4 regions of the Arthrobacter sp. NPDC092385 genome follow, and region 1 is predicted to be linked to each of the others. Evidence: riboswitches for the same ligand, from Rfam matches in the RefSeq annotation. Region 1 holds a riboswitch; each other region holds the start of a gene.
The links. Region 1 has a riboswitch for cyclic di-AMP ahead of ACIQCY_RS05290 (NlpC/P60 family protein). Riboswitches for the same ligand answer to the same signal wherever they lie in the genome.

Region 1 (7,481 bases):
GATCGCCCCGTGGGCCGGTCTCATCGCGGACACGGTGGACCGGCGGCGGCTCCTCGCCACCACGCAGGTCGCGATGGCGCTCCTGGGCGTGGGCCTCGGCCTGATGGTCCTCCTCGACATCGCCGTGCTGTGGCACGTCTACGCCTTCGCCCTCGCGCTCGGCGTCGTCTCGGCCTTCGACGCCCCCGCGCGGCAGGCCTTCGTGTCCGAGCTGGTCCGTGACGAGTACCTGCCGAACGCCGTGGCGCTCAACAGCGCATCCTTCAACGGCGCCCGCCTGATCGGCCCCGCGATCGCCGGACTGCTCACGGCGGGAGTCGGCCCGGGCTGGGTGTTCATGATCAACGCCCTCACCTTCGGCGCCATGGTGTACGTGCTGCTCGCGATGCGCAGCTCCGAACTCAACAGGCAGCCACGGCAGGCCCCGGGCAAGGGCCGGATCCGCGCCGGCTTCCGCTACGTGCGGCACCGGCCGGACCTCCTGGTGGTCATGCTCGCGATCTTCATCGTCGGCACCTTCGGGCTGAACTTCGCCGTCTTCATCGCCGCCATGGCCCGTACGGAGTTCGGCCAGGACGCCGGTGTGTTCGGGGTCCTGTCCTCGGTGATGGCCGTGGGGTCGGTGGCGGGCGCCCTGCTGTCCGCCCGACGGGACCGGCCGCGCCTGCGGTTCATCTTCGGGGCATCGGCCGCGTTCGGGCTCGCCTGCATCCTGGCCGCCCTGGCGCCGAACCTCTGGCTGTTCGGGCTGGCCCTCGTGCCGGTGGGGCTCTTCGCGCTGACGCTGATGACCAGCGCCAACGCCTACGTCCAGACGACGACCGATCCGGCGATGCGAGGACGCGTCATGGCCCTGTACTTCGCCATCTTCCTTGGGGGGACACCGCTGGGTGCGCCGGTCGTGGGCTGGGTCTCGGACATGTTCGGCCCGAGGTGGAGCCTCGGCGTCGCCGCCGCTTCAGGGCTGATCGCTGCCGCTGTCGGCATCTTCTGGGCCTGGCGGTACCACGAGGTGCGGCTGCGCTACGACCGCACGGCGCCCCGCCGCCTGCGGCTCGACCACGAAGCAGGCGCGGCCGAGGGGACGCCGTAGCGTCACGGGTGTCCCCTCGACGGCGGGTCCCGTTCCCTACAGGAGGTTCTCGACCACGTGGTCGATGCAGGCGATGAGGGCCGAGACGTCGTCGGGCTCGATCGCCACGAAGGTCGCGATGCGCAGCTGGTTGCGGCCGAGCTTGCGGTAGGGCTCGACGTCGACGATCCCGTTGGAGCGCAGGATGGCGGCGATGCGCGCGGCGTCGATGTCCTCATCGAAGTCCACCGTGACGATCACGTTCGAGCGGTCCTCGGGACGTGCCACGTACGGCCGTGCGATGGGCGAGGCCTCCGCCCACGAGTACAGCCGCCCGGCGGAGTCGGCCGTGCGGGCCGCGGCGAAGGGAAGCCCGCCCTGGGCGTTGAGCCACTGCACCTGCGCGTCGAGCGTCACGAGGGTGGACAGCGACGGCGTGTTGTACGTCTGGTTCAGGCGTGAGTTGTCGATCGCCGTCTGCAGGTCGAGGAAATCGGGGATCCAGCGCTCGCCCGCGGCGATCCGTCCCGCGCGTTCGAGCGCGGCGGGGGAGAAGAGACCGAGCCACAGCCCGCCGTCGGAGGCGAAGTTCTTCTGCGGCGCGAAATAGTAGACGTCGGCCTGCGACACGTCGACATCGAGGCCGCCCGCCGCGGACGTCGCATCCACGAGGACCAGCGCGCCGTCGTCCGCACCGTCGATCCTGCGGACGGGAGCCGCGACACCGGTCGAGGTCTCGTTCTGCGGCCAGGCGTACGTATCCACCCCGGCCTCCGCAACCGCCGAGGGGCGCGAGCCGGGCTCCGACGTGATGATGCTGGAGGCCTCGAGGAACGGCGCCCTGTCGGTGGCGGAGGCGAACTTGGAGCCGAATTCGCCGAACGAGAGGTGCTGCGCCTTCCGTTCCACGAGTCCGAACGTCGCGACGTCCCAGAATGCCGTGGAGCCGCCTACGCCGAGCACCACCTCATATCCCTCGGGTGCTCCGAAGAAGGTGCCGAGCCCTTCCCGCACGCGCCCCACCAGGCTGCGCACGGGTGCCTGGCGGTGGGATGTCCCAAGCAGGGACCGGCCGGCCGACACGAGGGCGTCGATCTGTGCGCTCCGGACCTTGGAGGGGCCCGCGCCGAACCGGCCGTCCGCGGGCAGCAGGTGTTCGGGGATGCGGGGCGTTTCGGTCATGGCTGCTCCAGCTGTTTCGGCGGCGGGTATCGCCCTCATTCTGCCCCAGCGGGAGCGGTGCCTCCATTTGTGAACGCTGCCGCGGACGGCGCCGTGGACCGCCGCCGCCGTGCTCCTCCCGGGATTGCCGGGCCTGTTGCACCATGCGTTAACCTTGGGAAGCGTGGGGCGGAACAGGCCGTGGCGGCTGTGGCCCCCCTCGCCGGCGTGAGGCATTCCAGCCGGGCACCCGCACCGCACCAAGGAGCTGAACCGCATGACGGACCTCATCGACACCACCGAGATGTACCTGCGGACCATCCTTGAGCTCGAGGAAGAGAACATCGTCGCGCTACGCGCGCGCATCGCCGAGAGGCTGCGCCACTCCGGGCCCACCGTGTCCCAGACCATCGGCCGCATGGAGCGCGACGGGCTCGTGGTGGTCTCCGGCGACAGGCACCTGGAACTGACCGAAGTGGGCCGCCGGCGCGCTACCGAGGTCATGAGGAAGCACCGCCTCGCCGAGCGCCTGCTGAGCGACGTCATCGGGCTCGACTGGGCGTACGTGCACGACGAGGCCTGCCGCTGGGAGCACGTCATGAGCGAGCGCGTCGAGCGCAGGCTCTACGAACTGCTCGGGAAGCCCTCGGAATCCCCCTACGGCAACCCCATCCCCGGCCTCGAGGCCATCGGCGGCGTCCAGTCGGAGCTGGTCACCGACGGCGTGGTGACCCTGCTCTCCGCGATGGGCACCTACTCGCCCGAGAAGCAGGTCACGCTGGTCCGCCTGGCCGAGCCGATCCAGGTGGATCCGGAACTCCTCACGCAGCTCGACGAGGGCGGCCTGCGCCCGGGTGCGCACCTCAACCTGGAGTCCGTGGGCGGTTACGTCTCCGTGCGCGTCCCCGGCGTCGAGGGTGCACTCGAACTGCCGCCCGAAGTCGCGTCGCACGTGTTCGTCTCCGTCGCGGCCTGAACGGCCACACACGGTGCACGGAGTGCCGTCGTCATCAAGAACACACCGTTTCGTGACCGGAATGTGACATAACGCGGATTCTGCTGTAGCCTTCATCTCGTGCCAAATTCGCTCTAGATCCGGCACCCTCCTGCAAATCGCCTAGCTCTGCCATTGCCGGAGGTCCGTCCGCACCATCGCATGGCAGAGGCGGGGGAACCAATTTTCGGGTTTCGTAACTGAAATCCTTGGGGTTAAGTCGCTGCTCACGCAGCGGCCGGGTGACTCCCATCCGAATCCGACAGCTCACCTCGCAGGCGTTGGGAGAGGCAATCCAACGTGTCCAATAACTTTTCGGGCCGCCACCGCGCGCCCCAGACCGTGAGCCCGCTGACGGCTCTTTCCGCCGCAGTCGCGTCCAACGCCGGATCTGTCGGCCGCCAGGCAGCCGTCATCGTCGCCGCTTCGGGCCTGGTGCTCACCGCAGGCCTGCCGGCCCAGGGAGCCACCACCGCCGAGCGCGAGGTCCAGTCCTCCGCGGCACTGGCCGTGAGCCGGGTCGTCTCGGCCGAGGTCACGGTTCCCGCCACCGCCGAGGTCTCCTTCGACCGCGTGGCCGTCGAGGTCACTCCCGCTCCGGAGCCCGTCGTCGAGGCGCCGGCACCCGTCGTCGAGGCCGCCCCCGTCGTCGAGGCCGCCCCCGCTCCAGCTGCCGTCGTGCAGGTCGCGGCTCCTGTCGCTCCCGCAGCGCCGGTTGCACCTGTCGCTCCCGCAGTGGCTGTCGCTCCCGCAGCGGCCGCCGTGCCTGCAGCGCCGGTTGCCAGGCCCGCCGCGCCCGTCGCTGCCGCGCCGGCTCCTGCCGCCGCGCCCGTGGTGCAGCAGGCTCCTGCTCCCGCCCCCGTCCAGTCCTCCGGCGTCGCTGCCGGCCTGGTCGGCTCGGCCTACGCCCAGATCGGCGTCGCCCAGGACTGCACCGCCATGGTCGAGAAGGCCTTGCGCTCGGTCGGCAAGTCCGTCGGAGACCTCGCTCCCGGCCAGTTCTACCAGTTCGGTGATGTCGTCGGCAGCCCCGCCCCGGGCGACCTCGTGATCACCGGCGGCCACGTCGCGATCTACGTCGGCAACGGCCAGGTCATCAGTGGCGGCCTGAACGGCATGAACACCGGCCTCCACAGCCTGTCAGACCTCCCCGGCGCCGGCTTCGTCCGCGTCCGCTAGAAACCACACACGGAGAAACCCCCCATGTCTTCACGCGCCACCATTGCACGCCACCGGGGAGAAGCGCAGAACGCTGCCAGCTTCTCGGCCCTCGCCAAAGCCGTCACCACCAACGCCGGCGGGATGGGCCGCCAGGCTGCCGTCATCGCCGCAGCGTCGGGCCTCGTCCTGACCAGCGGTGTCGCGGCCAATGCCGCGGACCTGCAGCCCCAGCGCGAGGTCGCCGCCTCCAACGTCACCGTGACCTCGGCCCGTGCGGTCGTCGTCGCGTCCACCGGCACCGCAGTGTCCTTCAACATGACGCCGGTGAAGGTCAACGCCAAGCCCGTCGTCGCCGAGAAGGCCCCGGTCGTGGAGGCCCCGGTCGTCGAGGCTCCCGCCCCCGTCGCTCCCGCTCCCGCTCCTGTTGCTGCGCCTGTCGCAGCGCCCGTCGTTGCTGCCCCCGTCGTTGCTGCCCCCGTCGCAGCTGCCCCTGCGCCTGTCGCAGCGCCCGTCGTTGCTGCCGCCGTCGCGGCCGCTCCGGCACCTGCCCGGGCTGTGGCTCCGGCACCGGCGCCTGCCCCGGCTCCCGCACCGGCTGCCGCTCCCGTGGTGTCCTCCGGTGTCGCCGCCACCATCGCGGCAGCGGCCCAGGGCCAGCTCGGCGTCATGCAGGACTGCACGCGCCTCGTCAGCAACTCGCTCGCGGCGGCAGGCATCAACTTCCACGGCTGGCCGGCAGGCTACCTCTCCCTCGGCCGCACGGTGAGCGCCGGTCAGGCCATCCCGGGCGACCTCATCTACTACGCCAACGGCGGCATGGGCATGGCCCACATCGCGGTCTACATCGGCGGCGGCAAGGCCGTCCACGGCGGATTCAACGGCAACACCACGGTGATCGCACCGGCCGAGCTCGGCTCGGGCGGCGTGTACATCCGCGTCGGCGGCTGATCCAGCACCGACGTCACTGCAGGAGGACCGGCACCCCGTGCCGGTCCTCCTGCAGTTAACCCGCACCGGAACCGGAAGCGGGCGGCACGTCAACCCGCTGTCGCACGGATTAGCGGCGGACGGGCCTCCGGCTTACCCTTGCAGTGTCCAATCCGAAGCACTTCTCCCGTACCCCGGGATGGCAACCGGTTGCGGGGAACAGGTCAGCAATGAGGCTTGCTCCATGCGCACTCTTGTTCTGAATGCAGGGTATGAACCACTGGCGGTCATCACGTTCCGCCGGGCACTGGTGCTTGTGCTCACGGGGAAGGCGAGTGTCGTCGCGGAGGACGACGAACCGATCGTCGGTCCCACGGAGATCCTCGGCAGACCGTCCGTGATCCTCCTCAACCGGTACGTGAAGGTCCCGTACCGGCACGACGTCACCGCCACGCGCCGGGGCGTGCTGCGGCGCGACAACCATCTGTGCGCCTACTGCGGGAAGACGGTCTCGACCATCGACCACGTTCTGCCTCGGTCGAGGGGAGGCGCGGACACCTGGGAGAATCTCGTCGCCTGCTGCCTGAAGTGCAACAACGCGAAGGGCGACAAGACGCTGAGCAGCCTCGGCTGGAAGCTGCGGATCGTGCCGCTTCCTCCCCGCGGCCGCCAGTGGCAGATCAGGGAACTCGAGAGGCCTGCCCCGCAGTGGAGCGCCTTCCTCGAGGAGAACGCCGCGTGATCCCGGACGTCCCCGCGTTCGACGCCGTCATCCTGGCCGGTGGCCGGTCCTCCCGCCTGGGCGGGGTGCCGAAGGCCGGCCTCGTGCTGGAGGGCCGGACGCTGCTGCAGCGCACGTGCGCGGCCCTGGCGCGCGCCGGGCAGCTGACGGTCGTGGGGCCGCAGCCCGACGACGGTCGGTCCTCCGCGCCCGCAGGAGCACGCTTCGTCCGGGAGGAACCCGCCTTCGCGGGACCGGCGGCCGCCGTCGTCGCCGGCTTCACCGCGCAGCCGGGACGCAGGGCGCCCTGGTGCGCGGTCCTGGCCTGCGACATGCCCCGCGTGGACGAACTCGTGACGGCACTGCTCGCCGAAGCGGCACGGGACGGGCAGGTCTCGCTGGTCGCTGTCGACGGCGGCCGGGACCAGCCGCTGGCGGCGCTCTACCGCAGCGCCGACCTCGCTGCTGCCATCGACGCCGTGCTGGCGCTCGGGCCGGCGGACAACCTGTCGATGCGCAGCCTCCTTGCTACTGTGAAGACCAGACCAGTCCCGGTTCCGCCGGGCACGACGCACGACGTCGACACCTGGGATGATGCGCGAACGCTCGGAGTCGTCGTCCCCTAGAACCGCCCGGAGGGCCCATGGACGATCGCCAGAAGCTGCTGCACGACTGGACCGAGAAGCTGCTCGCCGCCTTCGAGATCGACGGGACGGAGGTGGACATCGACGCCGTCCTCGGGCTCGCGGGCAAGGCCGCCCACGGCGTCGTCCGCCCGGCCGCGCCCCTCACGACCTTCGTCGTCGGGTACGCCGCGGGGCTCGCCGTCGGCAGCGGCCAGGCCGAGGAGCAGCTGGCCATGCGCTCCGCGATGGCGGTGGCCGATGCCCTCTGCGCAGGGGCCGCAGCGGAAGGTGCCTCCGAATGAGCGAGGCCACGGGAGCCCGCGACATCGACTGGGCGACCGCCCGCACGCTGGCGCATGACGCGGGACGCCCCCTCCCGTTCCAGACCGTCACCCTGGCGGACGCCCTCGGCCAGACCCTCGCGGAGCCGGTGCACGCCCTGCAGTCGATTCCGCACTACGCGTCCTCGGCGATGGACGGCTGGGCGGTCAACGGCGAGCCGCCGTGGACCCTGGTGAGCCATGCCGCGCCGGAGGAGCATCCCAGGGGGCGGCCGTCGCCGCACGCGGATTCCGGCGAGGTCTCCCTCGCTCCCGGGCAGGCGACCTTCATCCTGACCGGCGGAGTCGTCCCGCGGAACGCCGTCGGGATCCTTCGGACGGAGCACGGCGCCGTCCGCGGGGACGTCCTGGACCGCAACGAGTCTGCCCGGCCGGACGAACCGGCACCGCACGAGCACGTGAGGCCTGCGGGGGAGGAGGCGGAGGAGGGCTCGGAGGCGATCCCGGCCGGCGTCGTCCTGAACCCCGCGCAGATAGC
Region 2 (7,481 bases), on a different contig from region 1:
GAGCGTGCCACGGGGGCGCCCGTCGATCTGGTCGCGGTTACGCAGGCGCACCGGCGAGGCGTTGCGGGGAAGCTTCTGCAGGCCGAGGCGAGCGGCTTCGCGTGCTTCGTCGGTGGCGTTCTCGTCGACGAGGGTCTTCTTCAGCTCGAGGCGCTTGGCCGCGTAGCGCTCGACGATGACCTTGCGCTGCTCGTTGCGAGCAATCTTTGACTTCTTGGCCATGGTTAGCGCTCCTCTCGGAATTCGACGTGCTTGCGGATCTTGGGGTCGTACTTCATCAGGACCATGCGGTCCGGATCGTTACGACGGTTCTTGCGCGTCACGTAGGTGTAGCCCGTCCCTGCGGTGGACTTCAGCTTGATGATCGGACGTACGTCCTTGTCCTTTGCCATTAGAGCTTCACTCCCCTCGCGAGGATCGACGCGACGACAGCCTCGATGCCGCGGACGTCGATCGTCTTGATGCCGCGGGCGGAGACCTGCAGCGTCACGTTGCGGCGCAGGGAAGGCACGTAGTAGCGCTTCTTCTGAATGTTGGGGTCGAACCGGCGCTTGTTGCGGCGGTGCGAGTGCGAAATGCTGTGTCCAAAGCCGGGCTCGGCTCCGGTCACTTGGCAGTGGGCTGCCATAACTCTCCTCCAGATTAGATGAACGTGACGGAATCACTTGTTGGGCGTCCCGCCACCAGTAATGACACCGTTATTACTGCAGCTTTCCGGAGGTTGGCCTGGCAGGGTGAGAACCTGCCGAAGCGCCTCGCCGCGGGGAAGACGGTGAAGATCGGGCCGCGCGGCCTTTTGGCCGGCGCAGCCCTACATTCCAGGTAGTCGCGGGTAGTTGCGCGGACTCCGCTCCGTCCGCAGACGGGTCGGCGTCAGCCACAGCCAAACGCCCTACCATACTACCGGCAGGATCTGGCCTGACCAAAACGGGTCAGTCGTCCATCCGCCCGTGCCGGTCCACGACCGCCGGGGCGTCCGGGCCCGCGCCTATGCGCTCGCCGGAGACGACAGCGCCGGAATCGACGATCGCGTGCCGCACCGTGGCACCGTCGGTCAGCCGGACGCGGTTCAGCAGGACGGAATCCTCGACGACCGCTCCGGCCTCCACCGTGGCCCCCGACCCGACGACGCTCCTGCGGACCGTCCCGTGCACCACCGCGCCCGGTGCGATCATCGAGTTCGCGATCACGGCGCCCTCCCCGATGAAGGCCGGGACCAGCTGCGGGGGTTCGGTGAGGACGGGCCACTGCGGATCCGCGAGATCCAGTCCCTTGCCGTCCACGAGGTCGAGGTGTGCCCGGAGGTAGTTGGCCGGTGTCCCGAGGTCGCGCCAGTATCCCTCGAGCCGGTGTTCGACGACGGATCCCTGCTCCACGAGGTGCGGCACGAGGTGGTGGCCGTAGTCACCCAGTCCCTCACGGCCGTCCTGCAGGTGCTCGAGCGCATCGAGGAGAGCCGGCGCGGAATACAGGAAGACCTCCGCCGCGACGACGCTCGTCCGCGGCTCCTCCGGTTTGTAGGCGAAGCCGGTGACCCTGCCGGCGTCGTCCACGTCGACCACGCCGTGGTTGGAGGCGTCGCCGTCGAAGTCGACCGTGACCATCGTCAGGGCGGCGCCGGCGGCGCGGTGCGTGTCGACGACGTCGCGGTAGTCGAGGCGGTACAGGTGGTCCGAGCTGAGGACGAGGACGAGGTCCGGCGCGAAGTCCCGGATGAAGGAGGCCTGCCGGAGAAGGCCGTCCGCATTGCCCTCGGCGAACCCCTCGCCCTCGTGTCCGCTGAAGGGAGGCAGCACCAGCAGTCCCCCGCGCGTGCGGTCGAGGTCCCAGGGCCGTCCGTTGCGGAGGTGGTCGTTGATGGTCTTCGGCTGGTACTGCTCCATGATCCAGACGTCGGAGATGCCGCTGTGGTGCAGGTTCGACAGCGCGACGTCGATGAGCCGGAAGCTGCCGGCGAGGGGCATGGCGGGCTTCGCACGGTGGTCGGTGAGGGCTCCGAGGCGGCCTCCCGCACCGCCCGCCAGGACGATCGCCAGGATCCGTGGCTGGTGCCGGAACTGCGCGTGTTGGTTCATCTGCCGTCCTGTCCTGCCAGGATCACTGCCCGGCGTCGTGTGCCTGGTGGAGTGCGGGCAGCGGCTCCCGGCTACCCGCAGAGGGAGCGACCCCGCCTGCCACGGCGCCCTCGGCCGCCGCCTCGCCGTCGGACAGGATCCAGTGGGCGCTGTCCATGCCGCGCAGGATCTTGCGACCCACCCGTTCGAGGTCCGCGACGTCCCGTCCGTCGAGGGAGTCGAAGACCAGGGAGCGCACCTGGGAGACGTGGGACACCGCGAGTTCCGCCAGCATCCCGAGGCCGGCGGGGGTGAGGGACGCGGTGGTCACGCGGCCGTCGGAATCGGAGGGCAGCCGGGTGACCCAGCCTCGCCCCTCGAGCTTCTTCACCACGTGGCTGAGACGCGAGAGCGAGGCCGTCGAACGGGCCGCGAGCTCGCTCATCGGCAGGCGCGTGCCCTCCGACTCCGACAGCATCGCCAGCACGTGGTAGTCGAACAGGGTGATGCGGGCCTCGCGGAACAGGTGGGCATCGAGTGACGCGGGGAGCAGGGACGTGAGTGCGTAGAGTGCCAGCCATGCCCGCCGCTCGTCGGGTGTGAGCCATTGCGCCGCCATTGCCTCATTCTGGCATACCGCCCCACAGGCGCCGTAGGGCTCCGCCCCTGCCCGTGCACGGTTGCGGGCGGCGCCGGCACCGTGTTCCTTCGAGGGCCTCAGGCGTGAACGGACGCCCAGTGCGGGTGGCCCAGGGCCGGGTACTTCGGCACCAGTTCGTCACCCGAGGAGACACCGCGCAGGCGCCTGCCCACCCACGGCGTGAGGTACTCCCGCGCCCACTGAGCGTCGGCCCGCAGCTGCTCGATCCGCTTCAGGGCCGGGCGCGCCTCGAGTTCCGGCACGTCCACCTGGTGCGAGGCCTTCATGGCCTCGAGGACCCGTGCGGCCATGAGCGTGTGGCCCGCCGTGGACATGTGCATGCGGTCCACATCCCAGTAGCTCCAGTCCTGGAACTCGCGGAGGCGCCAGTAGTCCACCACCGTGGCAGCACGCTCGTCGGCGATCTCGCGCACCCACTCGTTGTAGACGGCGGTGCGGCCGCGGGTCTTCCCGAAGACCGCGGAGCCCGAGGCGTCGAATCCGGTGAAGAGCACGACGTCGGCGCCTGCCTCGCGGAGCCGGGCTATGCCGGCGTCGTAGTGGGACATGAGGAGGTCGATGTCGATCCGCGGGCGCAGGATGTCGTTCGCGCCGGCGTAGATCGTGACGAGCGTCGGCTCCAGGGCGAGGGCGGCGTCGATCTGCTCGTCGAGGATCTGGCGCATCTTCTTGCCGCGGATCGCGAGGTTGGCGTAGCCCCAGGACGGGTCGGCGAGGATGAGCTGCTCGGCGACGCGGTCGGCCCAGCCGCGGACGCCGTTGGGGGACGCCGGGTCCCAGTCGCCCACCCCTTCCGTGAAGGAATCGCCGAGGGCCACGTATCGCGAAGTGTAAGTCACGTCCAAAAGATTACCCTCGGCACCGGAGGGCACCGGGATAAGCTCGACGCACCCACCCGTTGACACCCGCACGAAGGACACCATGCCCACCGACGCTACATCCGAGGCGACTGCCGGCGTGGTCGCGGACGCCGGATCGGGCGGCCGTCGCGCCGCGCTCATCATCAACCCCATCAAGGCCACCACCTCCGATGTGGCGGGCGCCGTCCGCCGCATCTCCGCCGAGGACGGCTGGGAGGATCCCCTCGTCATCGAGACCACGGCGGACGATCCCGGTCACGGCCAGGCGCGCCAGGCTCTCGACGCCGGGGTAGACCTCGTCATCGCGGCCGGCGGCGACGGCACGGTCCGCTGCGTCGCCGAGGAACTGGCCGGGACCGGCACCATGATGGCGCTCGTGCCGCTCGGCACGGGGAACCTCCTGGCCCGCAACCTCGACATCGCCGTCGACGACCCGGACGCCGCCGTCGAAGCCGCCTTCCGCGGGACCGAACGCACCATCGACGTCGTGCACGTGACGGTGGACCGGGCGCAGGACGCCCACGTCTTCCTCGTCATGGCCGGTATCGGCTACGACGCCGCCATCATGTCCGACACGCGTGACGAGCTGAAGGACAAGGTGGGCTGGCTCGCCTATGTCGACGCCGGGATCAGGAACCTCCCGGGCAGGCCGGCCCGGACCACCATCTCCGTGGACGGCGGCAGGCCCTTCGAGCGCCGTCTCCGCAGCGTGATGGGCGGGAACTGCGGGAAGATCATGGGCGGCCTCGAGATCTTTCCCGGCGCGAAGATCGACGACGGCCTGATGGACCTCATGACCGTCGCCCCCAAGGGCAGGCTCGGCTGGCTCGCCGTTGCGGGCAAGCTGTTCACACGCGGCAAGGGCAAGGGCAAGGACCCCTCCCTCGAGTACTTCCAGTGCCGCACGGCGGAGGTCACCCTGCGCGAGCCGCTCGAGGTGCAGCTCGACGGCGACCCGCTGGGCAAGGCGACGCACATGGCCTTCGAGATGAAGCCCGACTCGCTCCGGCTCCGGATGCCGCTGGGCTACAAGGACCCCGCCGTCGTCAGCGAGCCCCTGCCGTAGCGGAAGGAGGCGGCACCTCCCGAACCGGGACATGCTCACCGCCGGGTAGTCACAGCCAGGGCTGCGGGTCCACCTTCTCGTCATCGACCAGGACCTCGAAGTGCAGGTGGCAGCCGGTGGAGTTGCCCGTGCTGCCAACCGCGCCGATGACGTCGCCACGGTTCACCGTGGCCCCGACCACGACCCCGAGAGCGCTCATGTGGTTGTAGGTGGTCTTCAAGCCGTCACCGTGGTCGATCACGATGCGCTGGCCTCCGCCGTACGCGTGCCAGCCGGAGTCGACGACGGTTCCCGCGTCGGCCGCCCTGATTGGGGTGCCGCACGCGCTGGCGTAGTCCTGGCCGGTGTGGAGTTCGGACCCGTAGCCGCCCAGGGGGTTCACGCGGTACCCGAAGGTCGAGGCGACCACCGGGTTGTCCACAGGAGCACCGAAGGCCTTGCGCTCCTTCGCGGCGGGTGTCAGCGAGGCCGAGAGCGCCCGCGCGTCGGCGATGCTCGGCGCGATCCCCTCGGCGGCCGGACCTGCGCTCTCGAGGGCGAAGATGACCGTGGCCTCCGCCGGCGCGGTGACGGCCGGCGCGATCCCGGAGGCGAGGGCGACACCGTCGGCGCCGGCGGGCGTGGTGGCGGCCGATGGCGCGACGGCCCCCATGAGGAGGCCCGCCGAGGCGAGCACGATACCCGCGGTGGCCGCGTTGTCACGCAACCGTGCCAGCGGCGTCGGCCCTGCGGCTGCGCGGAGGAGCGTCGAGGAGTGGCGGGCTGCGCGCCGTGCGGACCGGGTCTGCGGCCGCGTGTCCAGGTCCGACGCGCGGGCGCTCCGCCGGGTGGGGAGGTCGGGTACGGGGGCTGCCGGCGTGGGCGCGGTGGCCTCGGGCGTCAGCGCAGCGGTGGCCGCCGCGTCGCGCCCGGCCCTCTCCCGCTCGCGAAGTTCACGGCGGGTCCGGTCCGGCGCGGCGTCGAGCCCGTGTGCTGCAGGAGCAGGCACGCCGGGAGCAGGAACCACGAAGGGCGAGGCGGGCAGGACGGGCGCCGTCAGGACGGCCACCGGCAGGGCGGCTACCGGCGCAGGGAGCCGGACGGCGGAGCCGTGCACCGCGGGTGCACCGGGAGCGGCCGGGGATGCCGTGGCGGCAGTCGCAGGAACGGCCGGAGCCGCCGGGTCGGCGGGATGCGACTGGACGCGGAGCGAGCGACGGCTCGGAAGCGGGGCGTGGGCGGAGCGGCGGAGGGCCGACTGGTGGTGCGCGCGCTCGTCGGACGCGCGACGGCGCCCGGACAGGACCGTCTGGGTCAACTGCATACCTCTCTCAGGACGCCCACGAAGTCAGCTGTCGGATTCGAGCAAGAGTGAACTCGGCCCCCTCGGCGCGGGCTCGGACGGCGGCAGGACCGCATCCGAGGCGCGCCGTGCTGAGGGCTTCACCCCGAGGCGGCACGAGCCGCCGGAATGTGGATCCTCCACCCCTGCCACAGGTTGTTCAGGCGGTCCGCTGGCAGGGTTAGGCGTGCGGACCTGGATCACATGGACCAGCTTTGACTGGTCAAACAGTAGGCGAGGACACGCGTAGTTACAATTCCGTTATCCAGCCTGTGGATGATTCGTGCGACACTGCGGTCCGGCATCGGAATCCTGCGGAAAGACGCGGGAAAACCTGAGTTTCGGCCGCCGCCGGTGCTTCAGGAGAGCTCTGCGCGCCCCTTGCGCCAATAGCCCATGAACGCAACCTGCTTCCTGTCCACCCCGACGTCCCGTACGAGGTAGCGACGCAGTCCACGCACCACGGCTGCCTCGCCCGCGATCCACGCGTAGAAGGGCTGGCTGCCCGGGAGGCGCCCGGGATTGACCGTCGATCTCACGATCGCCGCCTCGAGGCGCTGCGGTGTCTCCCAGAGGATGGATCCGTCGATGTCCACGTCCTCGGGCTCGCGTCCCCCCGCAACCGGCTCCGGGCCCGAGAGCGACACCCAGCCCGGAACCCGGACGGCGTCGCGGACGGCCGACTCGAGGAGCTCGCCGTGGCCCCGCCGCCCGCGCACCAGCCAGGTGACGGCGACGGACGACCGCGTCCGGATGTCCTGGATGTCCTGCTCGCCCGGCACCTCGAGGAAGGCATGGCCGCCGATGTCCGCGGGCAGGGCCTCGAGGATCGCGCTGATGGCCGGCACGGCCGTCTCGTCGCCGGCCAGCAGCACGTGCTGCGCGAGTCCCGGGCTCCATTCGATCCCGCCGTAGGCACCCGCCGTCGCGCACTGGGCCGCGGCGGAGTTGGGGCCGATCACGCAGACACGGTCGCCGGGCCGGGCCGCTGCCGCCCACTCCGACGCGGGCCCTCCGCGCCCGTCGGCGTCGAGGTGCATGACGAAGTCGACGTCGATCTCCGGCTGCGGCCCGCCGCAGCGGGACTCACGCACGGTGTAGGTGCGCATGGAGCCGCGCTCCTCCGCCTCCATGCCGAGCCACAGCTGGTACCAGTTCGCCGAGTCGCCGCGCCTCATCATCCCTGCGATGTCGGGGCACTCGCGCCCCGCCGCGGGGATGACGATCTTGATCCGGAGATCGAGGGTGTCCCCCGCCACGCCGAACGCCGCCAGGCAGGTGCCGCCGAAAGTGATGCGGCGGAACGTGGAGCTGAGGTCCTGGACCGCCGTGACGACGACGTCGAATGCCAGCACCATGGGCTCGGTGTCCGCCGTGGTGCGCCGCGCGCTTCGCTGGGTGACTTCGGTCATGATGCTGCCTCCACGTGGGCGGGAACGATGTCCTGCGGGTTGGGTCGGTAGCCCCGGAGCGGCTCGCGGCCGGCCGGGGATGTCGGGGGACGGACGGGCGCGGCGGC
Region 3 (7,481 bases), on a different contig from region 1:
CGGGTCACGTTCGAAATCCGGCCGTGCATGGAAACACCTCGCGTTCGACGATGCCCGCGTGTTCGCCGAACACCCTTGACATCCGACCCTTTCTCGGGCCTTTGAAAGCCTAGTACCGTTAAGCGAGCCGTTCAACGTTGTTCACCTGTGAGTCATCGTTCGTACACCGCAGCAGGGACCGCATGGCTGTCACTGCAGCTTGCGCCCCTGGCGAGTTTCGAAGGCCAGTGAAGCCCGCTTCTCATGGCTGGGAACCCAGGAGCTCAGTAGCTCGACACGGGCATGCCTCGGATGTCGGTTCGTAAGCAGCACAGGCAGAAGTCGGGATTGCTCGAATAGGGCGTCTGTGGCCGGGATGGAAGAATTGGGTCCGCCGCCCACTGATTAGGAGCACACCATGAATCCCCGCACGCTTTTTCGCACCGTCGCTGTGGCAGAAGCGTTGACCTGGGCTTTTTTGCTGTTGGGCATGTTCTTCAAGTACGTCACCCGCACCACGGAGGCCCTCGTACCGCCAGCCGGAGCCGTACATGGGTTCGTCTTCCTGTGCTTCGTGGTCGCGACCGCGTTCGTCTGGATCAATCAGCGCTGGTCGCTCATAACAGGCCTCCTTGGGTTTGCCTCGGCGATCATCCCCTTCGCGACGGTTCCGTATGAACGTTGGATCGAGCGACGCGGGCAGTTGAGCGCCGTTTGGCGCCTCGCTCCTGGTGCGGAGTCGCCGCGGAACTTGCTCGAGCAACTCCAAGCGTCGGTTCTGAGGAGCCCGCTCGTCGCACTGGTCGTCACCATCGTCGGGATCTCGGGCGTTTTCACTGCCCTGCTGCTTGTAGGCCCGCCAGGATCCTCGAGCTGAAGAGCGCGCCATGCGCGATTTGCAGAATTCATACAATCCGGAGCAACTCCTGCCCGAAACGCTATCGATGGACTTATAGGCAAGGCAGAATATCGAAGATGTGCAGCGCAGGTGGGGAAACGGCTACACGATCCTGCGCTCCGTCAGCGGACCACCGCCTGCCGTGTCACGGCAACCCGCAGTAGCTGTTATTCGTTCAGCTCAGGTGCCATTGTGGGGCTAAATCAGCTTCGAAATGACATGCTTTGACCCTTAGATTTTTATTGGAGATGTACTAGATGTATCGCTTCCTATTCTCCGCTCAATGGATGGGGTGGCTCGCAATGGTCATCGTGCTTGCCGCAGGATGTGTGGGACTTGGACGCTGGCAACTGGAGCGCCGTGAGGCGGTGGTGGAGGACATCCGGCGCATTGAAGCGAATTACGACGCTGCGCCGGAACGCTACGTGCCGGGGGTGAACGACTTTGACAGTTTTGACCCGACCCGAGAGTGGACGCCTATCACCTTCACGGGTACGTACGACGTCGCGAACCAGACGGTCGCTCGGAACCGGCCGCTGAACGGGCAACCCGGTTACGAGGTGCTCACTCCCTTGAAGCTCGAGGACGGAACAGCTGTGATTATCGATCGCGGTTGGCTGCCCATTGGCAACGCCAAGCCCGGGCGACCCGACGAGATACCGGCACCACCCGCTGGCCAGGTCGAGGTGACCGCAAGAATGAAGCCGGGTGAGCCAACCGTGAACCGTGGCGCCCCTGAGGGGCAGATTGCGTCGATTAATCTTCCTGCCCTCGCGGAAAGGGTGGACTACCCTTTGCAGGGTGCTGCTTACGGGCTCTTGGCACTCGAACAGCCAGCAGCAGCACAGACACCAGTTGCTGCCCCGAAGCCCTCGGTCGATGAGGGACCGCACCTTTCCTACTCGTTGCAGTGGTTTGCGTTCGGAGTGCTGGTTTTCATCGGCTTGGGGTACGCGGCACGGCAGCAGCGAAGGATCAACGCCGAGCAGGACGGGACTGCTGTAAACCGCCCGGTCCGCCAGCGTCGTCGCCCCTCCTCCGAGGAGGAAGAGGACGCCATCCTCGATTCGCAGGGCGTCCGTTAGTAAGTCGCCCCCAACCCGCCACTCCTGCTCTCCTGGTCAACACTGTGGGCCATTCTTTGGATGAAACTGTCCAATAGACAGCGCGTGCCGTCTGGCAACGTTCATCAGTAAGTGGTTCTCTCAAAACCGTCCACGAAAGTGGTGCCGAATGCGTTCAGAGCATCTTCCACCCGATCACCCAGCGTGCTCCGTCACCGCCAGTTGGCGTCTGATCGTGTCACTCATGAAGTCGGTCACGACCGTTTCCTCTTAGATCAAGCCCTGCCCTCACAGACTGTTTTGCTTCCAGTCACCTTTCCGGGCAGCACCTGCCGCACCCGAGATGAGAAGCTCAAGGGGACCTCGGACCTTCAACCGGTGGAAGAGAATGCCGAGCCCTACCGCAATCACCACTTGTACCCAGAACAGTTGCACTGCATCGGGTGATGGATTCAGTTGGCCGGCCGCGCTCATGACGGCTATATGCAGCGAATACAGCGTCAGCGTCATGGCCCCGGTCGCTGACAACGGCAGGAGTAGGTTTGGGTACTTGCGTGTCACCAGGAAGCAGATAGCAATCGTGGCTGTGGCTGATCCGGCTACATGCAGAAGGTCCAGCGGTGCGCCCGAGTGCGGTGCGCTGACGGCGAGCCACCACCACGACCCGGACTGGTTGATCCCGGTAAGGCCTACGTTGAGCATTGTTTCAAGGGGGTAGGCGTTTCCGTCGGGCGTCCTCAAAAGGGCTTGTAGCCCGCCTCCGCGTCCGAGCAGCTCGGCACTGATCAGCTTTGCCATGATGGCCGTTGCGAGTCCTGCACCAAGCAGTCCTAGCTGGACGCCGAGGCGTCGGAGGTTGAGGCGGCCGATAGCCATACCGATCAGGACGAAACTTAGCCATTGCAGGACGGGGTAGTAACCCGTGAGGAAGACGTCGGCAAAAAGTGTCCGGGGTTCGAAAAAGTGTTCAAAGGTCGGGTTCGCACCCAACGAGGACGGGTCTACATTCTCCCTCACCAGTGGCCGCAGAAGGTACGCGGCAGCCGGTGACAGCAGTGTCCAAGCAACAGCCCATGCAGCCAAAGCCTTGAACGGCAGACCTGTGAAGGGCAGGGCGACGAGAAACAGGATGCCGTAGTGGAACAAGATGATCGCAATGTTCGTCTCCACTCCGCCGAGTACCAACCCAGTCAGAGCGATGATGAGCGCGCGGATGACGATGCCCCTACGATCTGCAGCGAGGGCCCCATCTCGGTGCGGCGAGCTTCCACCCGTCAGGAAGGCGAGCCCGATTCCCGCAACAACGGCGAAAAGACCTGATGCCCTGCCGGAAAAAAAGAGCGCTATCCACGTTGCATTGCTGGTACTTGATGAGTAGAGCGGAAAAATGTGGGTGCTCATCATGCCAAAAAGAGCAATTCCGCGAGCTGCATCGATTCCGGTCAATCGCCCTGGGAAAAGCTTCGTATGCACTTCCAGATAGTCTCACAGTGTCCCGCGCCACCATTGACCCTTCGGGAAGCCACTCAGAGCGCTTCATGAACAACGGAGACCGCCGGGACGACACCTATGTGGTCATCAAAGCAAACGATAGTCGGGTCCTCAATCAGACCGTTCTGGTGGTCCCGGGTCGAGTCGACATACTCAACCCAAGCTGGTGCTCGGGCGAGTTAGGTTTCGCATGTAGGTCGGAATCAGCGGTGAGGGCGTGCGGGCGAACAGCGCGGTTGGCAGTTCCGCAGGGCCTCTTTCGCGGCCCTTCTAACGGCGTGTTGCCGCAACACGCCGAGTTGCGTTACCTGAACGTGACTATTGATACCGCCCTGGGGTATTCTCCTCAGGTGATCCCGGCACCCGTCGAGATCACTCTCCCGCGCAGAATGCCGAGCCCTGCCGCTGCTCCCGGGACCCGTTCGTACAACCCATTTGGCAGGGACGGGGGAACCACGTTTCCACCGGGTCATAGCACGTCAGTGCGATGACCCTCGGGGTTAAGTCGATCCGACAACCTAGGCACGACCTGAAGTAGCGTCCGCGACTGCAGGAATGCGCAGGCTTGAACGACGGCCGGGTGACTCCCATCCGAACCCGACAGCTCACCCCGCAGGCATGGGAGAGGCAATCACCATGTCACGTTCATCCATTCCTGCGCGCCACCGCGCGGTCGTCACCCACTCGATCGCCCTTGAAGGCCTGTCGTACTCCGCGAAGACCGGCGCTGTGGCGCTGGGCAAGCCGGCCATCATTGCAGCTGCTACCGGCGGCCTTGTTTTCGCTGTTGGAGCCCCCGCTGCTCAGGCCGGAACCTATACGCAGGACACCTCCAGCGCTGTTGCTGTACAGGCTCCCGCAGCCACCGTTGCTCCTGCACCCGCTCAGGTTCCTGCAGCATCTGCTGCCGGCGTGTACACGGTTGCCTCCGGTGACACGATGGGCGCTATCGCCGCCAAGCACGGCGTGAACCTCGACGCACTGCTGGCAAGCAACGGACTATCCTACGCCTCGGTCATCTACCCCGGCCAGCAGATCAAGCTCTCCGGCGGCGCCGCTGCCAGTGTTGCCGTCAGTGCCGCCACGGTTCCGGCTGCCGCACCTGCCAACCAGGTCTTCTACAGTGCACCTGCCGCAGCGCCTGCTCCCGCGGCGGCGCGTGCAGGATTTTCCCTGACCTCGGCCTCCATCGCCCCGATCACGCCCGCTCCGGCGCAGCCCACCGTCGCCGCCAGTGGTGTCGGTGCCGCCCTGGTCGCCTCGGCGTACGCACAGATCGGTTCAACCCAGGACTGCACCGTTCTTGTCGAGCGGGCTCTGCGCTCGATCGGCAAGAATGTCGGAGACCTCGGCCCGATGCAGTTCTTCCAGTTCGGAACTGTCGTTGCCACCCCGGCACCCGGTGACCTCGTAATCCGGCCGGGCCACGTCGCCATCTACGTCGGCGGCGGCAAGGTCATCAGCAGCGGCATGAACGGCATCAACGCCACCATAGAGCACCCCCTGTCCGACCTCGCCGGTTCCTCTTTCGTGCGGGTGAGCGGCTAACCCCACCTTCCGGTGACGTGGTCGACATAAGCTGAGATAGCGGCAAGTGCCCTGGACGGGGGTGCTTGCCGCTATTTCATTGCGCGCTCGGCTCTTTATTGCGCTCCCGTCGCTACCTGCTTGGATGACGGTCAGGGTGAAGGTTCGGCACGAACTGCTGGTACCGCTCGTTATGCTTATGCTTCTGCTTCCGTTTCTGGGCAGGATGGCATTGAGTGCCGTATGTGGTGCTCCGGGCTCGATACGCTAAATCGCAGGTGAGACCGTGACGTTGGGATGGTTGGACATCAGTGAATGACCCGTGGGTTAGTGGACCGGTCTGGATACCCGAAGCCCCACCGACATGGGCGACCTACCTGGCGCCGACACTGCAACCCATCCCGCTGATCCCTGCCATCGCCTTGGTGCTTGGCCTGTTGTACCTAGCCGGCGCCATCCGTCTGTGGTCGATGGGGCGGTCCTGGCCGGTATGGCGGACAGCAATCTTCCTGGCGGGCTGCATCATCATCATGATCACGATGGGGGCAGGAGTCGAGGGCTATGGGCTGCGCATGTTCTCGGTGTTCATGTTCCAGCAGCTGACTCTCATGATGGCCGTTCCCCCGCTTCTGGTCCTAGGCAGGCCCGGCACCCTATTGCTACGGGCAACCCCTCACCGTGGACTCGGGCGCCCGATCCTCCGGCTCGCCCACGCAGGACTGCGCTCGAGGTCCGCCCGGATTGTTCTCCATCCGGCGTTCATGATCCCGGTGTTCCTGGTCAGCTTCTATGGTGTCTACCTCAGCGGTATCGCCGACGCGATGCTGCCGTCCTGGTACGGGCACATCACCCTGGAACTGCTGTTCCTGATTTCCGGGGTGCTCTTCACCGTCCCCGTGCTCTCGACGGACCCACTGCCGGTGAAGCAGTCCCACTTCGGCCGGTTCCTCGACATCTTCGCCGAAATGCCTCTGCATGCGTTCTTCGGCGTCGTCCTGATGATGGCCACCACACCTGTCGTCGACTTCTTCGGCACTCTGCCCGCGGGATGGGACGTTGATCCGATGACCGATCAGGGTATCGCCGGCGGGTTGGCCTGGTCCTATGGGGAGCTGCCGTCGGTGCTGATGCTGCTGATCATCATGGTGCGCTGGCAACGCGATGACACCGTGACATCACGGGCCATCGACCGAAAGCACAACCTGGAGGGAACACCGGAGCTCGACGCCTACAACGACTATCTTGAGCAGCTCAGGCAACGCGCTGCACGCCACGACCGCCAGCGATAGGCGCGTTGTCCGCGTGTGGGCGCTGCGCCCATACGTCATTGCTCGTGAGGTGGGCTGTGGGCTCCGCTTACCCGTCCGTCTGGGGCGACGTTGAGAAGAACCTTGTTCCTAGCTTGCAACGAGTCGAACAGCTTCGCGGAAGTCTTCGAGAGACGTCAAGGCATTATGGTTCTGGTCATCCAGGAGAATCAGCGCCGGCGCCCGGCTCACGCCGACGCGCGTGGCTTCGGCTCGGTCGGCTTCAATGCGTGATCGCACCTCGGTACTGGTCATGTCGGCTTCGAACCGGCCTGTATTAAGTCCGAGTTCACGGGCAACAGCCACATAGGTGTCGATGGTGAGGCGGGTGTGCATGCGCGGTAGTTCCTGGGCGTCCGCATCAAGGGTGAGTGCTTCCAGGAAGGGAAACAAGCAACCTTGACGGTCAGCTGCCTCAAGAGCTGCCGCGCCGAGGAGCGCCTGATCATTGCTGGGCAGGTGACGGGCGACGAAGGTGATCCTCCGTGAGTAGTCCGCGCGGAGGTTGGAGAGGAACTCCTGAACAGAAATGGTGCCGGGCGCATAAAGGTCGATGAATTGCACCAGGACAGCCCGCTCGTGGGAGGCACGCGCGATCAGACGGTCACTGGCCCTGATCGCGTCCCGCAGGGCAGCCTGCTGTGCTGCACGGTCGGTCACGCCCGTGTCGGACTCTGTCTGAAAACCCGATGAGGAGCTCGAGGGTGTAGGTGAAGGCTCGTGATCCCGGCCGGGCTCATCGCGGTCGTTCGACAGGTACCCCTTGAAGCCGATGAAGAAGGCAATGGAACCCAGCACCAGGATGATGGACAGGGGAATCATTGCCGCAAACCAGGGATTCATAAAAAGGTGCCGATCCTGTCACATCCGACACCGTCGAACGGATCTTCCTGTTCGCGGGAGCCGGACGGGTCATGTATCGGAACGTCACGTTCCGAGATGCCGCCACCGTGGCACATCAAATACATCGTACCGTGAACCATTTATGGGGCATGGTTTTCCGACAAGACCTCAACACTTCTAGGATGCTTGGAACGATATGGGACAGTGTCATAGTCGGTGCTGCTCGAACCTCAGGTGCATGGTACTTGCCGGGCACCATTCATAGGACCGCTTTTTTGCCGCAGCCGGCCCGTTGGAGGTACCTCGCTCCGGCCGCGGTTCCACCCTGAGGGGAACGGCATGACTTCAACACTTTCCCGCCCCACTCCTGCC
Region 4 (7,481 bases), on a different contig from region 1:
AGTTCGTTCTGAGCGGGAGGCGGTACCGATGGAGAGGTGATACCTGAGTGGTGTCGAGGTGGGGGAGTCCGGTCATGACAGAGCCGGCAAGTGCACAGGCGTGTGAGGCGGGAACATGAGGAAGCCGCAAAGGGGCTTCCCGGTGTTTATGTGCGACTGATCGAGAGCTGAACCAAGGAAACTGTTTGTGCTCTGAAAGGAAGAGTGAAGGCCAGTGATGGGGGGCCGCGACGGATCAGGGTGCCGCGTAGGAGCGCGGAACGAAGCCCCAGGAAACCTGCGAGACCAATGATCAGCAGCGCGATCATGCACATGGCGTCCATCATGGAGTGCCCGTTCGGGCAGGTCAGCTCACACAGGGAGGCGTCGGCAGAGCCATGGCCATCGGAGGAGGAGGCGACCATCACCGCTGCTAGACCTGTAGCTAAACCTGCTGCTGGGCCTGCTTCCGGGACGGTGGTTCCGGCCGTCATGAGGGTTCCGGTGGCTTCCGAAGCGGTGGGCGCGGAAGCGACGGTGTGGGTCGGAGCAGTGTGGGTGGAAGCCGTGTGGCCTGCTGGCTCACCGATGGTCGGGCTAATCCATAGGTGCATCGCCAGTATGCCGACCAGAAGAGTCAGGAGCCGTAGCGTCCACGTCAGGGACACGAGGGTTCCGGTTGCGGAGGATCGCTGGGATCGAGGAACGGTGAGCAGCAGATTTTTCACTGTGTGTTCGTCCCTCCCCTCATGCTTCAGCGATCCTTCAACTCGAAATAATACGCGGGTGGGGTACACCCTCAGGGCCGGGATCAGGTTTGACGTTCATATCAACAGTAGGGGCCCGGCACCCGATGATGCCAAGCGGCAGTTTTCCTGCCGGAGCCCAGCTCGCATGCCCTTTGGTGTCCGGAAGCTGGGCGGTGTATGCCAGTGCGGGCTGTTCTGCCCGCTCTCTGCCCAACGGTCTGCAGGCTCTGGTGGTGCCCCGGGGTGAGCCCTGTCGTCACGGCCTTCCCACCGGTGTCCGCCGCTTTTCAGGGGTGCTGAGTGCGGGCGAGGACACCGGTGGGACCGGTAGCGGTGAAACCGGCGGGTGCTAGGCCGTGGTGCTGATCCGTTCCGGGTCGAGGTCGATCCGGCGCAGCAGTTGCGCGTTCAGCGCCACCACGATCGTGGACACGCTCATCAGGACCGCGCCGGCGGCAGGTGAGAGCAGGATCCCCGCGAACGCGAGCACGCCCGCGGCCAGGGGGACGGCGAGGACGTTGTATCCGGTGGCCCAGATGAGGTTCTGGATCATCTTTCGGTAGCTGGCCCGGGACAGGTCGATCATCGCCAGCACGGCCCTCGGGTCGTTTCCGGCCAGGACGACGCCGGCGGATTCCATGGCCACGTCCGTTCCCGCCCCGATCGCGATGCCGACCTCGGCCCGGGCGAGGGCTGGGGCGTCGTTCACGCCGTCGCCGACCATCGCGACTCTCAATCCGCGGGATTGCAGTTCGGTGACCTTGGAGTCCTTGTCCTGCGGCAGGACGTCGGCGAACACCTCATCGATGCCGAGCTCCTGACCGACGACGTCGGCGACCTGGCGTGCGTCGCCGGTGATCATCGCGACCTTCACCCCGCGGTCCTGCAGGGCCTTCACGGCGGCCCGGGATTCCTCCCGTACCTTGTCCTCGAGCCGGACTGCGCCGATGACGGCACCGTCGCGGATGATGTGCAGCACGGACGCGCCGCGGCCCACCCATTCCTGCACGGTCCCGGCGATGTCGGCAGGGGTAGTGAGTCCGAGTTCCTTGAGCATGTTCGGGCCTCCCACGGCGACGTCGTGGCCTTGGACGGTGGCGCGGACACCACGCCCGGTCATGGACGCGAAACCCGTGCCGGTGTAACCGAGGTCTGCAGCTGCCGGGTTGGATCGTGCGGCGGTGACAATGGCCCGGGCGACGGGGTGCTCACTGTCGGCCTCTGCGGCTCCCGCCAGGGCCAGGAGCTCAGCCTCGCTGACACCGTTGACCGTAGTGGTCGCGGTGACGGCGTGCCGGCCCTCGGTGAGGGTGCCGGTCTTGTCGAACAGGACGACGTCGATCGTGCGCATCCTCTCCAGGGCAATGCGGTTCTTGATCAGCACCCCGGCCTTCGCGGCGCGTTCGGTGGAGATCGCGATCACCAGGGGGATCGCCAAGCCCAAGGCGTGCGGGCAGGCGATCACGAGAACCGTGACCGTGCGGATGACGGCATCATCAGGGCTTCCGAGGAGCATCCAGGCGATGAAGGTCAGGATGCCAGCGCCGAGGGCGAAGTAGAACAGCAGGGCCGCGGCCCGATCCGCAAGAGCTTGGGCCCTTGAGGAGGAGGCCTGCGCCTCGGCGACCAGACGCTGGATCCCGGCCAGGGTTGTATCCGCGCCGACCGCCGTGACCTGCACCCGGACGGCGTTATCGGTGGCCACCGTTCCGGCGACGACGGTCTCACCGGCGGTCCGGGACACGGTGCGCGATTCGCCGGTGATCATCGACTCGTCGAACTCCGCGACACCGTCGACGATCTGCCCGTCTGCCGGCACCCGGGCACCGGAACGGACGAGAACCACGTCCCCGGTGACCAGGGAACTGACCGGGACGGTTTCAACACGCGCATCGGTTCCCGTGCCGGTGACCCGGTCTGCTTCGTCGGGCAGGAGCGCTGCCAGGGCGTCCAGGGCTCCTGCGGCCGAGCCGAGGGCCCGCATCTCCATCCAGTGCCCGAGCAGCATGATGACCACCAGCAGGGCGAGCTCCCACCAGAAGTCCAGGTCGAACCCGCCGACACCGAGGGTGGTGATCCAGGAGGCGATGAACGCGACGCTGATCGCCATTGCGATTAGCAGCATCATGCCCGGCTGCCGGGACTTCAGTTCCGTCACCCCGCCCTTGAGGAACGGGGCCCCGCCGTAGACGAAGATGACTGTGCCCAGGATCGGGGCGATCAACGTCGAGCCCGGGAACTGGGGTGGCATGTACCCGAAGAGCATCGTGAACATAGGACTGAACGCGACCACGGGGATCGTGAGGATCAGGCTGAGCCAGAACTTGTTCTTGAACATGGCCGTGGAATGCCCGGCATGTTCCCCATGGGAGTGGACCTGATGATCCTCATCCGCGGTCCCACCCGAGTGACCTGAATGACCGGCGTGACCTGCATGACCAGTGTGGTCGGTCGGAGCGGTGTTGCCGGTGGGGTGGTGTGTTTCGGCGAGAGCGGAGTGGGCGTCTGCCTGGGGCATGGCCTGGCCGTGCGTGGTGTGGGCGTCATCGCTGCCGTTGACTGCAGCTTCTGTGGCCGTTGGTGTGGCGGTGGGTGTGCTGGTGGGACTGTGGGATCCCTGGTGGTGATTGTGGTGGTGTGCGTTGTTCGTCATGATCGAGCCCTTCCGGGGCACCTGAGCAGGTATGTTCTGGTCCCTGCAGCGCTCCTACATCAAGCGCTGCACGGCCTTATTTGGAGGCCAGCTGGTATCCGGCGTCGCTGATCGTCGAGGCGACAAGCCCGGCGTCGAGAGGTGTGGTGCTAGTGACGTGCAGGGTGGATGTGCCGCCGGCGACGAGGTCGACCCGTGCTTCATGGACCCCGGTGATTTTCCCGACGGCGCCGCTGACCCTGGAGGCGCAGGAGCCGCAGGTCAGACCAAGAACCGGGAACGCCGCGGACACGTCGTCGGACGTGACCGGGGCAGCCGACACTGCAGCTTCCTGAGGGGTGCAGCAGGAACACCCGGAGGCGTTCTTCTCCGTAACGGGAAGCAAAACAGTAGACGAAGCGGTCGATGAAGCAATGGACGAATCGGTGGATGAAGTGGTCGACGGAGCAGATGTGCCGCACATGGGAACCTCCAAGGGAACATGCGAATGCGTGAGGGAATCGAAGCGCTGTAGGAGGTCAGGATCAGCGAGCCTGCCCCGCCATCACAATGGTTCCGGTTGTCATGCCGGAAACCTCGTAGGAGGGCCGACAGCAACGAAATTATACCCCCATGGGGTATCTGTCAAGCGGATTCTTGCTCGCTCTCACATCGACGAATTCATGGCCGGTCATGGTGAGCGGGGGCTAGCGTGAGACGCGGGGCGCCGGCCCCGGATGCCCCTGAACCTTCAGTAAATCTTCAGTAGACCGACGGATAAGGAGCGGAACAATGACTCACATCACCTCCATGCTCGAGACGTACCCGAAGGATCTTGGCGGTATTGACCGCGAGAAGCTGGCCGAGTGCATCGCGGCCTGTTTCGAGTGTGCGCAGACCTGCACGGCGTGCGGGGACGCGTGTCTGAGCGAAGACATGGTTGCCGAACTCACCAAGTGCATCCGCACGAACGCTGACTGCGCGGACATCTGCGCCACGACCGGCCGGATTCTCTCCCGGCATACCGGTTATGACGCGAACATCACGCGAGCTGTCCTGCTGGCCTGCGAAGTCGCTTGCAAGGCGTGCGCCGATGAATGTGAGCAGCACGCGCAGATGCACGAGCACTGCAGGATCTGCGCCGAAGCATGCCGCCGCTGCGAGAGGGCTTGCCGCGAACTCGCCGCTACTCTCAGCTGAGCTCGGTCACCGGTGGCTGCCCCCACACTCCAGCCTCCAGGGGCAGCCACCGAGTAGCCGTCTTCGGAAAACCCTCACCCCGTCACATCCAGCGCTCATGTTCAGCGCTCGGTGAGGAGGCCTGGGTCTAGCGCAGGAGCCTGCTGATCGCTTGGGTTGCTTCCTTGACCTTGGCGTCGATGACGTCGGAGGATCCGCTCGTCGCGGCTTCGTGAGCGGCGTCGACGACGCAGTGCTGCATGTGGTTCTCGAGCAATCCGAGGCTGACGGCGTGCATGGCACTGTTGACCGCGGCAACCTGGGTGAGGATGTCGATGCAGTACTTGTCCTCATCGACCATGCGGGCGATACCGCGCACCTGGCCCTCGATGCGCTTCAGGCGTCGCAGGTACGCATCCTTGTCCGCTGCGTATCCATGGGCTGTGTGCCCAGTCACCTTCTGATTTTGGCCCGCGTCGGGTGCTGTGGCCTCACCGGCTGCTTCAGAAACCGCTTCGTGAGATGTTGCAGTGCTGGCATGCGTTCCGGTTCCGGAGCTCACGGTCATTCCCTTTCACCACCAAACGATGCGATCCGGTTGCGCCGGCCCGAGATCGTTGGTGCCTTCCCCTGCTGCGCCCATCGCGCAGCAACTTCCAGTATCGCTGGTCGTTAGGGCCCCTGTCCCTATATCCGCGGCATATCGGCGGCGCTTTGTTGACCTCGGTAACCATCAGGTATCCGGCTCACGGTGTGTTGCGAAGACACGCCGTGCTCCGTTACCTGAACGTGACTTTGATACCACCCTGGGGTATTCTCGTCCAATGTTCTCGGCACCCCGCCGAGACCATACTCCCGCGCAGAATGCCGAGCCCTGCCGCTGCATCCGGGAACCGTTCGTACCACCCAGTAGGCAGGGACGGGGGAACCACGTTTCCACCGGGCCACCGCATGTATCTGTGCGATGACCCTCGGGGTTAAGTCGATCCGACAACCTAGGCACGACCTGCACGTAGCGTCCGCGACGGCAGGGTAGTGCCCAGGGCTTGAAGGACGGCCGGGTGAACTCCCATCCGAACCCGACAGCTCACCCCGCAGGCATGGGAGAGGCAATCACCATGTCACGTACGTCCATTCCGGCGCGCCACCGCGCCGTCGTCACCCACTCCATCGCCCTCGAGGGCCTGTCGCACTCCGCGAAGACCGGTGCCGTAGCACTCGGTAAGCCCGCCATCATCGCAGCAGCAACCGGCGGCCTCGTCTTCGCCGTCGGCGCCCCCGCACAGGCCGGCACCTACACCCAGGAAGCCACTACGGGCACCGTAGCCCAGGCTCCCGTTGCAGCCGCACCCGTCGCCCCCGCAGTTGTTGCAGCTCCTGCCGCTGCAGGCGTGCACACCGTCGTCGCCGGCGACACCCTCGGCGCCATCGCTGCCAAGCACGGACTAAACCTCAACACGCTCATGGCCCAGAACGGCCTGTCCTACGCGTCGATCATCTACCCCGGGCAGCAAATCAAGCTCACCGGCGGAGCAAGCGTTGCCGTCAGCCCCGCGGCGGTCCCCGCAGCAGCACCGGCCAGCCAGGTCTTCTACGCAGCACCCGCCCCCGCAGCTGCCGCAGTGGCACCCGCACCCGCAGCCGCACCGGCCGGCATCCAGCTGACCTCCGCGACCATCGCACCGATCGCCCCGGCAGCCCCCGCGGCTCCTGCGGTCCCCGCCAGCGGCGTCGGCGCCGCCCTCGTCGCCTCGGCCTACGGCCAGCTCGGCTCCATCCAGGACTGCACCATCCTCGTCGAGCGGGCCCTGCGCTCCATCGGCAAGAACGTCGGAGACCTCGGCCCCACGCAGTTCTACCAGTACGGCACAGTCGTCTCGACCCCCGCCCCCGGTGACCTGGTCATCCGCCCCGGCCACATCGGCATCTACGTCGGCAACGGCGAAGTCATCAGCAGCGGCATGAACGGCGCGAACCTCACGATCAAGCACCCCCTGTCGGACCTCGCCGGTTCGTCCTTCGTGCGCGTCAACGGCTAACACAGATTCAGCGGACGCCCAGCGTCCGTAAGCTGAACAAGAGTGGCAGGTGCCCTGGACGGGGGTACCTGCCACTTTTTGTTAAAGCCCGTCCGCAGGCTCCTACTCAGTCACACGCATGCGCCGGCTCTTGAGGTCGAGGTAGAGGGCGACGCATCCAGCGTGAGTGGGCGCCCACTAGGTCGAAGTAATCCCCGAAATGGTGAAGGTGCGGGACGAGGTGCTGGTGCTGTGACTGTCAGCGGTCAGTAGTAAACATTGTTTACTACTGACGCAGGAGGTCTTCGTGGTGAGTCGTAAGCAGTCTCCTCAGCACCCAAATCATGTCGTGTCCGTGCGACTGACGAATGACATTATCAAGCGCCTGGACGCCTTAGCGGATCGCACGAGCCGAAGCCGCGGGGTGTACCTGAGGTCAGCGATCATCAGGATGCTGCCTACGCTCGAGGCTGAGCACTGGTCGCAGACGAGCACCGAGTACGAGAACGACTTTTTTAAGCAGGAATTCGTTCAGCTCACCACCTCGCTTCTCGGAGACGAGTCGGTAGAAGATTCAGTCCGAGACGACTAACGGCGTCAGTCGGTGCTCTGATGTCGTAAGTGACTCGCAGTCTGTTTCATCGCGCGTTCATTGCGTGCACGGGTGATCTTGTATAGCCAGTTCGGCACTTGAGGGGTGGTTCGACGGAGGTCAAAGAGACGTTCCTGCCAGACGAGAAGATCCTGCGGCTCGATGGACTGGTCTCGTCGGGAAAAGCGCCTCCCTATTGTTGCCGCGAGGTCCGCTCGGTCGCGCGCGGCTTTCCACGTGTTCATGACGTACTCGGATACATCGAGGAATGCCGGTAGGACGGGGAAGAGAGCTCCCAAGAGGAAAGTGGCGAGGGTGACTCCGCTGATGCT

Region 2: it holds a riboswitch for cyclic di-AMP, as region 1 does, so the genes downstream of both, ACIQCY_RS01215 (M23 family metallopeptidase) here and ACIQCY_RS05290 (NlpC/P60 family protein) in region 1, are expected to answer to the same signal.
Region 3: it holds a riboswitch for cyclic di-AMP, as region 1 does, so the genes downstream of both, ACIQCY_RS15670 (LysM peptidoglycan-binding domain-containing protein) here and ACIQCY_RS05290 (NlpC/P60 family protein) in region 1, are expected to answer to the same signal.
Region 4: it holds a riboswitch for cyclic di-AMP, as region 1 does, so the genes downstream of both, ACIQCY_RS17250 (LysM peptidoglycan-binding domain-containing protein) here and ACIQCY_RS05290 (NlpC/P60 family protein) in region 1, are expected to answer to the same signal.

Annotation. Positions count from the first base shown of each region.
Region 1 is NZ_JBIVQL010000003.1:46,371-53,851, forward strand. It holds gene ACIQCY_RS05275 (MFS transporter) at 1-1,093, shown strand, start outside; gene serC (phosphoserine transaminase) at 1,130-2,254, opposite strand; gene ACIQCY_RS05285 (metal-dependent transcriptional regulator) at 2,511-3,209, shown strand; cyclic di-AMP (ydaO/yuaA leader) riboswitch at 3,338-3,522, shown strand; gene ACIQCY_RS05290 (NlpC/P60 family protein) at 3,528-4,406, shown strand; gene ACIQCY_RS05295 (NlpC/P60 family protein) at 4,431-5,336, shown strand; gene ACIQCY_RS05300 (HNH endonuclease) at 5,560-6,057, shown strand; gene ACIQCY_RS05305 (molybdenum cofactor guanylyltransferase) at 6,054-6,662, shown strand; gene ACIQCY_RS05310 (DUF6457 domain-containing protein) at 6,680-6,964, shown strand; gene ACIQCY_RS05315 (molybdopterin molybdotransferase MoeA) at 6,961-7,481, shown strand, end outside.
Region 2 is NZ_JBIVQL010000001.1:243,156-250,636, reverse strand. It holds gene rpsN (30S ribosomal protein S14) at 1-222, opposite strand, end outside; gene rpmG (50S ribosomal protein L33) at 225-392, opposite strand; gene rpmB (50S ribosomal protein L28) at 392-628, opposite strand; gene ACIQCY_RS01235 (glucose-1-phosphate adenylyltransferase family protein) at 933-2,075, opposite strand; gene ACIQCY_RS01230 (MarR family winged helix-turn-helix transcriptional regulator) at 2,098-2,673, opposite strand; gene ACIQCY_RS01225 (SGNH/GDSL hydrolase family protein) at 2,772-3,554, opposite strand; gene ACIQCY_RS01220 (diacylglycerol/lipid kinase family protein) at 3,673-4,641, shown strand; gene ACIQCY_RS01215 (M23 family metallopeptidase) at 4,691-5,938, opposite strand; cyclic di-AMP (ydaO/yuaA leader) riboswitch at 5,942-6,160, opposite strand; gene ACIQCY_RS01210 (siderophore-interacting protein) at 6,322-7,374, opposite strand; gene ACIQCY_RS01205 (ABC transporter ATP-binding protein) at 7,371-7,481, opposite strand, start outside.
Region 3 is NZ_JBIVQL010000015.1:21,667-29,147, reverse strand. It holds gene ACIQCY_RS15690 (sulfatase-like hydrolase/transferase) at 1-29, opposite strand, end outside; gene ACIQCY_RS15685 (DUF3817 domain-containing protein) at 398-856, shown strand; gene ACIQCY_RS15680 (SURF1 family protein) at 1,135-1,962, shown strand; gene ACIQCY_RS15675 (heparan-alpha-glucosaminide N-acetyltransferase domain-containing protein) at 2,230-3,414, opposite strand; cyclic di-AMP (ydaO/yuaA leader) riboswitch at 3,813-4,066, shown strand; gene ACIQCY_RS15670 (LysM peptidoglycan-binding domain-containing protein) at 4,069-4,980, shown strand; gene ACIQCY_RS15665 (cytochrome c oxidase assembly protein) at 5,271-6,248, shown strand; gene ACIQCY_RS15660 (DsbA family protein) at 6,357-7,088, opposite strand; gene ACIQCY_RS15655 (transglutaminaseTgpA domain-containing protein) at 7,449-7,481, shown strand, end outside.
Region 4 is NZ_JBIVQL010000022.1:4,287-11,767, reverse strand. It holds gene ACIQCY_RS17270 (heavy metal translocating P-type ATPase) at 1,078-3,381, opposite strand; gene ACIQCY_RS17265 (heavy metal-associated domain-containing protein) at 3,458-3,703, opposite strand; gene ACIQCY_RS17260 (four-helix bundle copper-binding protein) at 4,153-4,560, shown strand; gene ACIQCY_RS17255 (metal-sensitive transcriptional regulator) at 4,688-5,107, opposite strand; cyclic di-AMP (ydaO/yuaA leader) riboswitch at 5,430-5,655, shown strand; gene ACIQCY_RS17250 (LysM peptidoglycan-binding domain-containing protein) at 5,658-6,578, shown strand; gene ACIQCY_RS17245 (ribbon-helix-helix protein, CopG family) at 6,865-7,149, shown strand; gene ACIQCY_RS17240 (S-4TM family putative pore-forming effector) at 7,155-7,481, opposite strand, start outside.